DNA from 2 places in the Massilia forsythiae genome. Region 2 is predicted to be linked to the other one. Evidence: predicted binding sites of a transcription regulator. Region 2 holds the regulator's gene; the other holds the start of a gene.
The links. Region 2 encodes FNR, which switches genes on or off when oxygen is low (the NO sensors DNR and NnrR bind a similar motif). Its sites were predicted from a motif close to TTGATNNNNATCAA; they were not measured.
Positions count from the first base shown of each region.

Region 1: a site for FNR is predicted at 2,469-2,482, ahead of HH212_RS01035 (bifunctional SulP family inorganic anion transporter/carbonic anhydrase). Genes of this name have one in related genera too.

Region 1 is NZ_CP051685.1:227,338-232,873, forward strand. It holds gene HH212_RS01025 (ATP-binding cassette domain-containing protein) at 1-1,887, opposite strand, end outside; tRNA gene HH212_RS01030 (tRNA-Arg) at 2,012-2,086, opposite strand; gene HH212_RS01035 (bifunctional SulP family inorganic anion transporter/carbonic anhydrase) at 2,619-4,835, shown strand; gene HH212_RS01040 (response regulator) at 4,866-5,536, opposite strand, start outside.
Region 2 is NZ_CP051685.1:4,147,641-4,153,176, forward strand. It holds gene HH212_RS17640 (DUF885 domain-containing protein) at 1-425, shown strand, start outside; gene HH212_RS17645 (GNAT family N-acetyltransferase) at 496-987, shown strand; gene HH212_RS17650 (right-handed parallel beta-helix repeat-containing protein) at 1,159-2,541, shown strand; gene fnr (fumarate/nitrate reduction transcriptional regulator Fnr) at 2,552-3,337, opposite strand; gene HH212_RS17660 (hypothetical protein) at 3,426-3,692, shown strand; gene HH212_RS17665 (AI-2E family transporter) at 4,118-5,248, opposite strand; gene HH212_RS17670 (cytochrome ubiquinol oxidase subunit I) at 5,431-5,536, shown strand, end outside.

The sequences.
Region 1 (5,536 bases), 2.3 Mb from region 2:
TTCCAGCGCGTCAAGCAGCAATTCGTCGATTTCGGCATAGCGCGCATTGATCCTGCGCGCATCGGCCGGATTGGTCTTGTAGAAATCGGGACCGTTCAGCAGCGCGCTGATCGCCGACTGCTCGTCCTCGAGGCTGGCGATCTGCTGCGGCAATTCCTCCAGCTCGCGCTGGTCCTTGTAGCTGAGCTTGACCTTCTTCGCCGGCGCGGCCTGGACTGCGGGCGCGGCCTCGGCCGGCCTGGCCGCGGGCGCACCCGCCTTCGCGGCCGGCGCGGCGACCTGCACAGGCGCGCTCGACTTCACGCGTTCCCAATCGCTGTAGCCGCCGACGAATTCGCGCCAGCGGGCCTGCCCTTCGGACACGATCACTTCGGTCACCACGTTGTCCAGGAAGGTGCGGTCGTGGCTGACCAGGAACACGGTGCCGTCGTACTCGGTCAGCAGCTCTTCCAGCAATTCCAGCGTGTCGATGTCGAGGTCGTTGGTCGGTTCGTCCAGCACCAGGCAGTTGGCCGGCTTGGCGAACAGGCGCGCCAGCAACAGGCGGTTGCGCTCGCCGCCGGAGAGCGATTTCACCGGCGAACGCGCGCGTTCCGGCGCGAACAGGAAATCGCCCAGGTAGCTCATCACGTGCTTGCGCTGGCCGTTGACCTCGACCCAGTCGCTGCCCGGAGAAATGGTGTCGGCCAGCGTGGCTTCCTCGTTCAGCTGGGCGCGCATCTGGTCGAAGTAGGCCACGTTCAATTTGGTGCCCAGCTTGACCTTGCCGCTGTCGGCGGTCTCTTCGCCCAGGACGATTTTCAGCAGCGTCGTCTTGCCGGCGCCGTTGGGGCCGATCAGGCCGACCTTGTCGCCGCGCAGCACGGTACCGGTGAAGTCCTTGATGATGGCTTTCTCGCCATAGCTCTTGGAAACGTTTTCCAGTTCCGCCACGATCTTGCCGGAACGTTCGCCGGTGCCGATGTCGAGTCGCACCTGTCCCTGCTGGTCGCGCCGCGCCGAGCGCTCCAGGCGCAGGGCTTCCAGGCGCCGCACGCGGCCCTCGTCGCGGGTGCGACGTGCCTGCACGCCCTTGCGGATCCAGACCTCTTCCTGGGCCAGCACCTTGTCGAATTTGGCGTTCTCGATTTCCTCGTTGGCCAGCAGTTCGCGCTTGCGCTCCTGGTACTTGCTGAAGTTGCCGGGGAAGGACAGCAGACGGCCGCGGTCGAGCTCGATGATGCGGGTGGCCACGTTGTCGAGGAAGCGGCGGTCGTGGGTGATGAACAGCACCGAGCCGCGGAATTCGCGCAGCAAGCCTTCCAGCCACTGGATCGAGGTGAAGTCGAGGTGGTTGGTCGGCTCGTCCAGCAGCAGCACGTCGGGGCCGGACACCAGCGCCACGGCCAGCGCCACGCGCTTCTGCATGCCGCCCGACAGCGTGCCCATGCGCGCCTCGCCGTTCAGTCCCAGGCGATCCAGCGTGGTGTCGACCTTGTTGCCGAGGTTCCAGGCATCGGTGGCGTCGAGCTTGACCTGCAGTTCGTGCATGCGCTCCATCAGCGCGTCGTCGTTGCCCTGGCCGAACTGGCCGGTCAGCGCCTCGTACTCGGCCAGCATCGATTGCTGTTCGCCCATGCCGGCGGCGACCGCGTCGAACACGCTCGTCTCCGGGTCGAACACCGGCTCCTGCTCGACGTAGGCGATGATGATGCCCTGCTGCATGACCAGCAGCCCGTCGTCCAGGCGCGAACGGCCGGAGATGATTTTCAGCAGCGACGACTTGCCGGTGCCGTTGCGGCCGATGAGGCCGACGCGTTCGCCGGCCTCCAGGGAAAAGTCGGCGTGGTCGAGCAGTGCGACATGGCCGAAAGCCAATTGCGCAGATGTAAGGGAGATGACAGCCATGATCGTGAGCAGCGCCGCGCGCCGGTCGGCGGGCGGACAAAAGGGTCGATGAAGCGGGCATTGTACCGACTGGCACGACAACACTGCCAGTGCGTGCCGGAAAAGGCGGGAGAAAAACGGGGGATGGTATCGCCAGCAGGAATCGAACCTGCATCTAAGTCTTAGGAGGACCTTGTACTATCCATTGTACGATGGCGACACACCCTGTTGCAGCCGGCTATTCTACCCGATGGCCGGCGCTACCACAATCGTCCGCCAATGGCATCGTTCCTGCCCATGTGTGCATCCTGCAGCACGACACATTTTCTTTTTCGCGACGCTGGAAAACGATCCATATTCCGGCCGAATGATTTTATCCATTTTCTTTTTTCTTTTTGTATTCTCTAAGAAACTCTGCGCGTTCTTTTTTAAAAAGATTCATTTATTACAGAATGTAATTTAAGCCCTCCTTTTATTACAGAATGTAATGTAACAAGTTGTTGCGCGCTGCACAAATGCTCGGAATCCACATGTTATATTTTGCCCCGATGAATTCCCGGAGAAGGAATCGTCGTGCTGCGCCGTTTCGGTGCATTTCCCGGTTGATGCAACTTAAATCATGTGAAATGCACTGAAATGGATCGACCCAAGCCGTCAGCAAACTGATGTAATTTTCGTGTTTCCATTTTTTCCCATTGCTCGAAAACGATGGGTGCATGCCGATTCATATTCATAATTGTTTGCGAGGCCACATGAATACACAAACCCTAAAATACGATGTGCCGGCAGGTATCGTCGTATTTCTCGTCGCCCTGCCTTTATGCCTCGGCATTGCCCTGGCATCGGGCGCGCCTTTGTTTTCGGGCGTTATTTCCGGCATTATCGGCGGCATCGTGGTCGGCATGGCCAGCGGCTCGCAGACCAGCGTTAGCGGCCCCGCGGCCGGCCTGGCGGCGGTGGTGCTGGCGTCGATCACCAAGCTCGGCGCCTTCGACATCCTGCTGGTGGCCGTCCTCATCGCCGGCTTCCTGCAACTGGCCATGGGCCTGATGCGCGCCGGCTTCATCGCCAACTACGTGCCGTCGAACGTCATCAAGGGCTTGCTGGCGGCGATCGGCATCCTGCTGATCCTCAAGCAGATCCCGCATGCCATCGGCTACGACAGCAACGGCGACGACGCTTCCTTCGCGCAGGCCAACGGCGAAAACACCTTTTCCGTGATCGCCAACGCGTTCTCGATGATCACGCCGGGCGCGGTGGTCATCACCGCCGCCTCGCTGCTGGTGCTGCTGTACTGGGACCGCACCCCGCTGAAAAACGTCAAGCTGCTGCCGGCGCCCCTGTTCGTGGTCGCCATGGGCATCCTGCTGAACCTGGCGTTCAACAATTTCTTCCCGGCGCTGCAGATCGAACCGGCGCACCTGGTCGACATCCCGCCGATCGATACCAACAATCTCGGCGCCTACGTGCAGCTGCCGGACCTGGCCCATCTCGCCAATCCGGACGTCTGGATGGTCGGCTTCACCATCGCCATCGTGGCGTCGCTGGAAACGCTGCTGAACATCGAAGCGGTCGACAAGATCGATCCGCACAAGCGCGAAACGCCGCCCAACCGCGAGCTGCTGGCGCAAGGCGTGGGCAACATCTGCGCCGGCTTCCTGGGCGGCCTGCCGGTCACCTCGGTGATCGTGCGCAGCTCGGTCAATATCCAGAACGACAACCGCACCAAGGTCTCCGCGGTCCTGCACGGCATCCTGCTGCTGGTCAGCGTGGTGGCACTGAGCCCCTTGATCAACATGATTCCGCTGTCGGCCCTGGCCGCGATCCTGATCGTCACCGGCTACAAGCTGACCAAGACCTCGCTGTTCCGCGACATGTACCTGAAAGGCTGGTCGCAATTCGCGCCCTTCATCATCACCATCCTGGCGATCGTGTTCACCGACCTGTTGAAGGGCGTGCTGATCGGCCTGGCCGCCAGCCTGTTCTTCCTGTTGCGCAGCAACTTCCGCAATCCGTTCTCGATCGAGCAATACCGCCTGCACATCGGCGACGTCATCAAGATGGAGTTGCCGAACCAGGTCTCGTTCCTGAACAAGGCCACCATCAAGACCGCCCTGTGGGAAGTGCCGGACGGCGCCAAGGTGCTGATCGACGCCAGCAACGCCGACTACATCGACAACGACGTGCTGGAAACGATCGAGGATTTCCGCGTCAGCGCCGCCGAACGCAACGTGCGCCTGAACGTGATCGGCCTGCGCGACAAGTACCAGATGCAGGACCCGATCCAGTTCGTGCCCGCCCTCGACAAGGAAACGCAGAACAAGCTGCGCCCTGCGGAAATCCTGCAACTGCTGCGCGACGGTAACGAACGCTTCCGCAGCGGACGCTGGACCAAGAAGTACTACGAACAGCAGGTGGATGCGACCGCCACCGGCCAGCACCCGATGGCCGTCGTGGTCAACTGCATCGACTCGCGCACTTCGCCGGAAATCATCTTCGACGCCGGCCTGGGCGACCTGCTGACGATCCGCATCGCCGGCAACGTGATCAGCCGCGAGATCATCGGCAGCCTGGAGATCGCGCACAAGCTGGGCGCCAAGCTGATCGTGGTGAAGGGCCACTCCAGCTGCGGCGCCGTCGGCCTGGCGCTGCAGGACGAGCATGCCCACAGCGTCGAGGCGATCACCGGCAAGATCCGGCGCGCGGTGGCGCAGTGCGGCTGCGGCAGTGCGCACGGCGCCGCGCCCGACAAGGCGGCGCTGGAACGGGTGACGCGCCAGAACATCCAGAACTCGCTGGCCGACATCATCGACGGCAGCGAATTCCTGCGCGGCTGCGTCGCGCGCGGCGAGATGGGCCTGGTCGGCGCCTACCACGACATCGCCGCCAGGACGGTCGATTTCGGCACCCCGGTCACGGGCGCCGACATCGCACGCCGCCATCCGTCGGCGGCCGGCGCGGCGGCCTGATGCCTTGACGGCGCGCGCGCCCCGCGCGGCTCAGGCCGGCAAGCGGCGCGCCGCCACGGTCTGGCGCAGCACGGCGGCGCGCGCCGCATCCAGCGCCGCGGACAGCGCTTGCGGCGTGCTCTCGTCCACAGCGTTCGACGCAGCATCGGCCGCTGCAGCCTTCATCTCCACGGTGCCCGGCGCCAGCCGCGCCTGCAGTGCCGCCAGCCCCGCGGCGGCACCGTCCAGCCCCAGCATGCGGCATCCTTCGGCCAGGCGCGCCAGGCGCTCGTACACGGCGCCGGCATGGCCGTCCGCCAGCATCGGCGCGAGTTCCGCGGCGGCCGCATCCAGCTGGCGCTGCAGGCCGCCCAGGTACAGCAGCAGGCGCGCGCCGTCGATGCCCAGGCGGCGCGCGGTGGCGCCCGGCTCCTCGTCGAAGGTGGCGAGGGCGGCGGCGCCCTCCTCCCCGCGCGCCGACGGCAACGCCAGGCGCGCCAGGTGCGCGCACACCCTGGCGCTGTCGAAGGGTTTCACGATGTAGCCGTCGGCGCCCAGCGCCATCGCCTGTTCCATGGTGGCGCTGTCGGCGGCCGCCGAGACCAGTACGAAGGGCAGCTTGGCGAAACGCGCGTCGGCGCGCATCCGGGCCAGCAGCTCCATGCCGGACAGGCGCGGCATGCGCAGGTCGCAGAACAGCATGGCCGGACGCGCGCCGGCCT
Region 2 (5,536 bases):
TCGGCGGCGGCAGCGCCCACAGCGAAGGCTGGGCGCTGTATGCCGAGCGTCTGGCGGTGGAACAGAACTGGTACGCGGGCGACGTGCCCGGTTTGCTGGGCGCGCTCGGCTCCGAACTGTTCCGCGCGCGCCGCCTGGTGGTCGACACCGGCCTGCACACCAAGGGCTGGACCCGCCAGCAAGCGATCGACTATGGCATCGGCGCGCAGGAGGTCGAGCGCTACGTGGCCTGGCCGGGGCAGGCCAACGCCTACATGATCGGCATGCTGCGCATCGTCGACCTGCGCGCGAAAGCACAGCGCGAACTGGGCGACAGGTTCTCGCTGCCGGCCTTCCACGACGTGGTGCTGCGCAACGGTTCGGTGCCGCTGGATGTGCTGGGGGAAGTCGTCGACCGCTGGATCGCGGTGCAGAAGAGGTCGTAAGCTGGCAGGGTGCCGGCTGCCGCCGACGCGGCGGCGCTGCATGTCATGCAAACCGTTGCGGGAGATTGTCATGCTCAGCCAGCGCACCGCGACCGGCGCCGATCTCGATGCCTTGTGGGACCTGCGCACGCGCGCGGTCCGCATCAGTTGCGCCACGCACTATCCGTCCGCCGTGATCGCCGCCTGGAGCGCGGCGTCGCCGCCGCCGAGCCTGGCGCAATTGACGCTTGCCGGCAGCGTGCTGCTGATGCGGCGCGGCGAGCGCCTGGCCGGCTTCGGCGCGCTCGACCTGGAGACCGGCGAAGTCGATGCCTTGTTCGTCGACCCCGACTGCCAGGGCGGCGGCATCGGCCGCGCCCTGCTGGACGCGCTGGAAGCGATGGCGCGCGAGGCCGGCCTGGCGCGTCTGTTCCTGTCGGCGTCGTTGAACGGGACGCCTTTCTATCGCCGCGCCGGATTTACGGCCTTGCGCGAGCAATGGCACGAGCACCATAGCGGAATCGTCATCAGATGTGTGCTGATGGAAAAAGATTTAATGATTCGTATAAAGCCTGTTATCTGAAAATGACAATAAGAATTCCCGATAATAAATAAACATGCATAATTGATCATTGGGTCATTTTGAATGCTTACATGTGGTTACATCTGTTTAGATTAAATTACTTTAGATTGATAAATACATTTTCCAGTGAAACTGTTATTTACTCTATTTAATAGTCTATTCAATCACACAATGCCCATCTCGAATCTGCGTGTCCTGAGTGCCATTCTGGCATCTTCCTTCGCCTTGCCATCCTTTGCGAGCACCCTGTCTGTCGGACCCGGCAAGACCTATGCCGCACCATGCGCCGCCATTGCCCGCGCCGCGGCGGGCGATACCATCGAAATCGCCGGCGGCATGACGTATTCCGGCGATGTCTGCGCCATCGGCAAGAACAACCTGACGATTCGCGGCGTCAACGGCCGCGCACGCATCGACGCCGCGGGTGCCAACGCCCAGGGCAAGGGCACCTGGGTCGTCATCGGAAACAATGTGGTTATCGAAAACGTCGAGATGTTCGGCGCCAAGGTGCCGGACCAGAATGGCGCCGCGCTGCGCCTGGAAGGCACCAATTTCACCCTGCGCGGCAGCTTCATTCACGATAATGAAAACGGCATCCTGGCCGGTGCGAATACCGCCAGCAATATTCTCATCGAGACCACGGACTTCGGCCATAACGGTAATGGCACCGGTTATACGCATAATGTCTATATCGGCAATGTGGCAAGCCTGACATTCCGCGCCAATTATTCGCACGATGCGAATGGCGGCCATGACCTGAAATCGCGCGCGATCCTGAATACCATCGTCTACAACCGCTTTTCCAGTACGCCCGACGGTCAGACCGGCACCACGGCCAGCGGCAAGCCATCCTATGAAATCGACTTGCCGAATGCGGGCACGTCGTACGTCATCGGCAACGTGATCGAGCAACCGGCCGGCAGCGCCAATCAAACCATGCTCGCCTACGGCGAGGAGGGCGTCACGAATCCGGGCCAGGACCTGTATGTGGTCAACAACACCTTCCTGAACGACGACACGTCCGGCGGTACCTTCGTCATGCCCGGTTCCGGCGTGACCAAGCCGGTGCTGCTGCAAAACAACATCTTTGCAGGCATCGGCACGATGAGCAGCCAATCCGGTTCGCTGGACCGGACCAACTACCGCTCCATCGCCCCCGGGTTCGTCAACCGCATCGCCTACGACCTGCACCCGATCGCCAGCGCGCTGATCGTCGACGCCGGCTCCGCCCCCGGCTTGTCGGCCAGCGGCTTCGCCCTGGCGCCGACGGCGCAGTACGTGCACGCCGCTTCCAGCGAAACGCGCACGGTGTCGGGCAGCATCGATATCGGCGCCTATGAAGCGGTCGCGGCCGTGACCACCACGCCGACTGTGACCTGGACCACCTGCGCCAGCGAAAACGGCGTCTGCCGCTTCTCCGGCACGACGCAGGTGCGCTACGGCGCCAACAACGCGTACGTCACGAAGACCGCGACCGGTTCCATCGCCTGCAACAATGCGACCTTCGGCGATCCGGCGCCGAACGTGGTGAAGTCGTGCCAGTACGCGCGCTAGGCCCTAAACCCTAGGCCATCGGACTGCATTGCTCGGTGCCGGCCGCCATCGCCTTCAGGCGCGCCGGTTCCAGCAAGGTGACTTCGCGCTTGTCCACCTGTAGCAGTCCCATCTTCCTGAAGCGCGACAGCAGCCGGCTGATGCTCTCGATGGTCAGCCCGAGGTAATTGCCGATGTCCTCGCGCGACATCCGCAATTGAAAGCGGGTCGCCGAATAGCCGCGCGTGGCGTAGCGCGCCCCCAGGTTCACCAGGAACACGGCGAAGCGCTGCTCGGCGCGCATGTTCCCGAGCAAGAGCATCACGTTCTGCTCGCGCGTGATTTCCTGGCTCATCATGCGGTGGAAGTGGCGCAGCAGGGCCGGCACCTGGCCGAACATCTCTTCCAGGTTGGCGAACGGGATCTCGCAGACTTCGCTGTCTTCCAGCGCCACCGCGTCGCAATGGTGGCGGTCGCCGCTGATGGCGTCCATGCCCAGCAGCTCGCCGGCCATCTGGAAGCCGGTGATCTGCGCCTCGCCGGCGGCGTTGATCTGGTAGGTCTTGAAGTGGCCGAAACGCACCGCGTACAGGCTGCGGAACGGGTCGCCTGCCTTGTACAGATGTTCGTCGCGCGCCAGCCGGCGACGGCGGCCGATGATCTTGTCGAGGCGGTCGATGTCGGCGTCTTCCAGGCCCATGGGCAGGCACAGCTGGTGCATGCTGCAGTTGGCGCAACTGACCTTCAGCGCACCGACATTCAACGGCGTGTCCGTCTGGACGGGCGAGCGTTCGGCAGGGGAGGCGGCGTGGGTCATGGCGGGCGCTCGGTGGACGTTGGGGGAGCTCGAGGAGCGTAAACACCGGGAATTATAGCTTTCCAGAACCGGTGATGAGCGAACAGCCATGTACAGCCTGGTGGATGCTTGCCACAAATACCAGCTGCTGTGGTATTTCTCCCGCTTTTTGCCACGTCATCGAGTTGCATTCGATAGAACGCGCTTGACGAATTTTTCTTGTTGCTCAGATGGTAACAGTTTTTATACTGAATTTATTTCGATGTCTGCTATGACCCTAAACAGACCTTCACCAATTGGAGCGGAAACGCCCCTGCGGCAATTATTGCAAGAGCATGGAGATAAGCTAGATGCACGTTACAAGCAACGTAAGTGAATCAGTTGCGAAAACCGCACTTGCTACGGTAGACCATCCCTTGCATGCTGAAGTAATCGGCTGGGCAAACTGCGCGAGTGACGTTTTCACACAACCGAAGAGCTTCGTTGATCGCGCGCGCTTTTCCGATCAAGACAGAAGTTTCCTGCACCAGGCTCTGGATGGAGTGCCAACGGTTCTAGTAGTGGCCTATTGGACGTCACCGGACAAGTCCGAGCCGATGTCAGGTTGCGGGAAACTATATTCCTTCCTTCTTCATCCTGAGACCTTCGCAGTTATTCAAACTGACATCAGCAAATGGCGCTCATGATTTATCGGGTAAGTATCGCCAAGATTGAAATGGCCACGGTCTGCTTCGGGGCAACTCCAGCCGTCCTGACGCACATTTCTGTAATCCTCCCGATCATGCTGCCTGACGCAGTCATCTAACCCTTTCGTTCGACAACCCGCGTCTCAGCCGGCATCGCGTGCTGCTCCCCGACGTCCACCGATGTGCTTCCCGGTCCAAGCCCCCTGGCCGACGCGCGGTGCGCCGCCCACGCATGTCCGACGATGATCTTGACCGCCGCCATCAAGGGCACCGACAGGAAAATCCCGGCGACGCCGCCGATCTCATCCCCGACCAGCAAACCGACGATGACCAGCAGCGGCGAGACCTCGACGCCCTCGCTCATCAGGTAGGGATTCAGCACGTAATCCTGGAACACGCGGTAGCCGACGATGAAGCCGGACAGCAACAGCAGACTGTCGAAGCCGGTCACCGCCGCGATGGCGACGCTGCCGACCAGCGCGACGAGCGGTCCCACGAAGGGGATGAATTCCAGCACCGCCGCCACGGCGGCGAGCACCAGTGCATACGACACGCCCATCAGGGAAAAGGCAGTGCCGTAGGCCACCAGGGTCGACAGCGACAGCAGCAGCAGCGCGCGCACGTATTTCGACAGCGTGAAGCTGAGGTCGTTGGTGATCTTGCCCCACAGCGCCGCATACCGCGGCGTCATCCAGCCCAGGACCGTCGTGCGCATGCCCGGTCCTTCCTTGATCAGCAGGAAGCTCAGGATCGGCACCAGCACCAGATAGATCAGGTTGCTGGCCGCGTACAGCACGGTGGTGCCGACGCGCTTGGCGATCGGCACCACCGTGCCCGAGCCTTCCTGGAACTGTTCCTGCAAAAAGCCGATGATCCGGGGGCGAAACGATTCCAGGAAGCGCGGCAACGGGACCTTGTTGAGTGCATTCGGGTCTTTCACCAGTTCGGGAATCTTCTGGCCGAGGTGGGTGGCTTGGTCGACGATGCGCGGACCGAGCAGGGCGCTGGCGATGGCGATCACGCTGATGACGATGGCGAACCCCAGGGCGATCGACACGGTCTGCGGCACTTTTTTCGGCAGCGTGCGTTCCAGCAGGCCGATCAGCGGATACATCAGGTAGCTGAAAAAGACCGCGAACACGACCACCAGCAGGGTACCGCGCGCGACGTACGCGGCATACATCAGCAACAACATGAACGACGCGGTCCACACCACACGGGCGGTGCGCAAGTCGAGACCAAGCATGACGACTCCAGGAAATAGATGGGCAAAGGCCGTGCGGCCTTTTGTCAGGTTTGCAAGCTTACCCGGAATCGGGATGGGCCGGGTGTCGGGGAGAGTGCCGGCATGCCGGCCATGCAAGCGTGCGTGGCTCGTCCGCCGCGCGATCCATGCTAGATTCCGCACTCCACCACCACGGAGAGAGCATGTTCGGCTTGGAAGCTTTGGACCTGGCGCGCATCCAGTTCGCATTCACGATGTCGTTCCACATCCTGTTCCCGGCCATCACCATCGGCCTGGCCAGCTACCTGG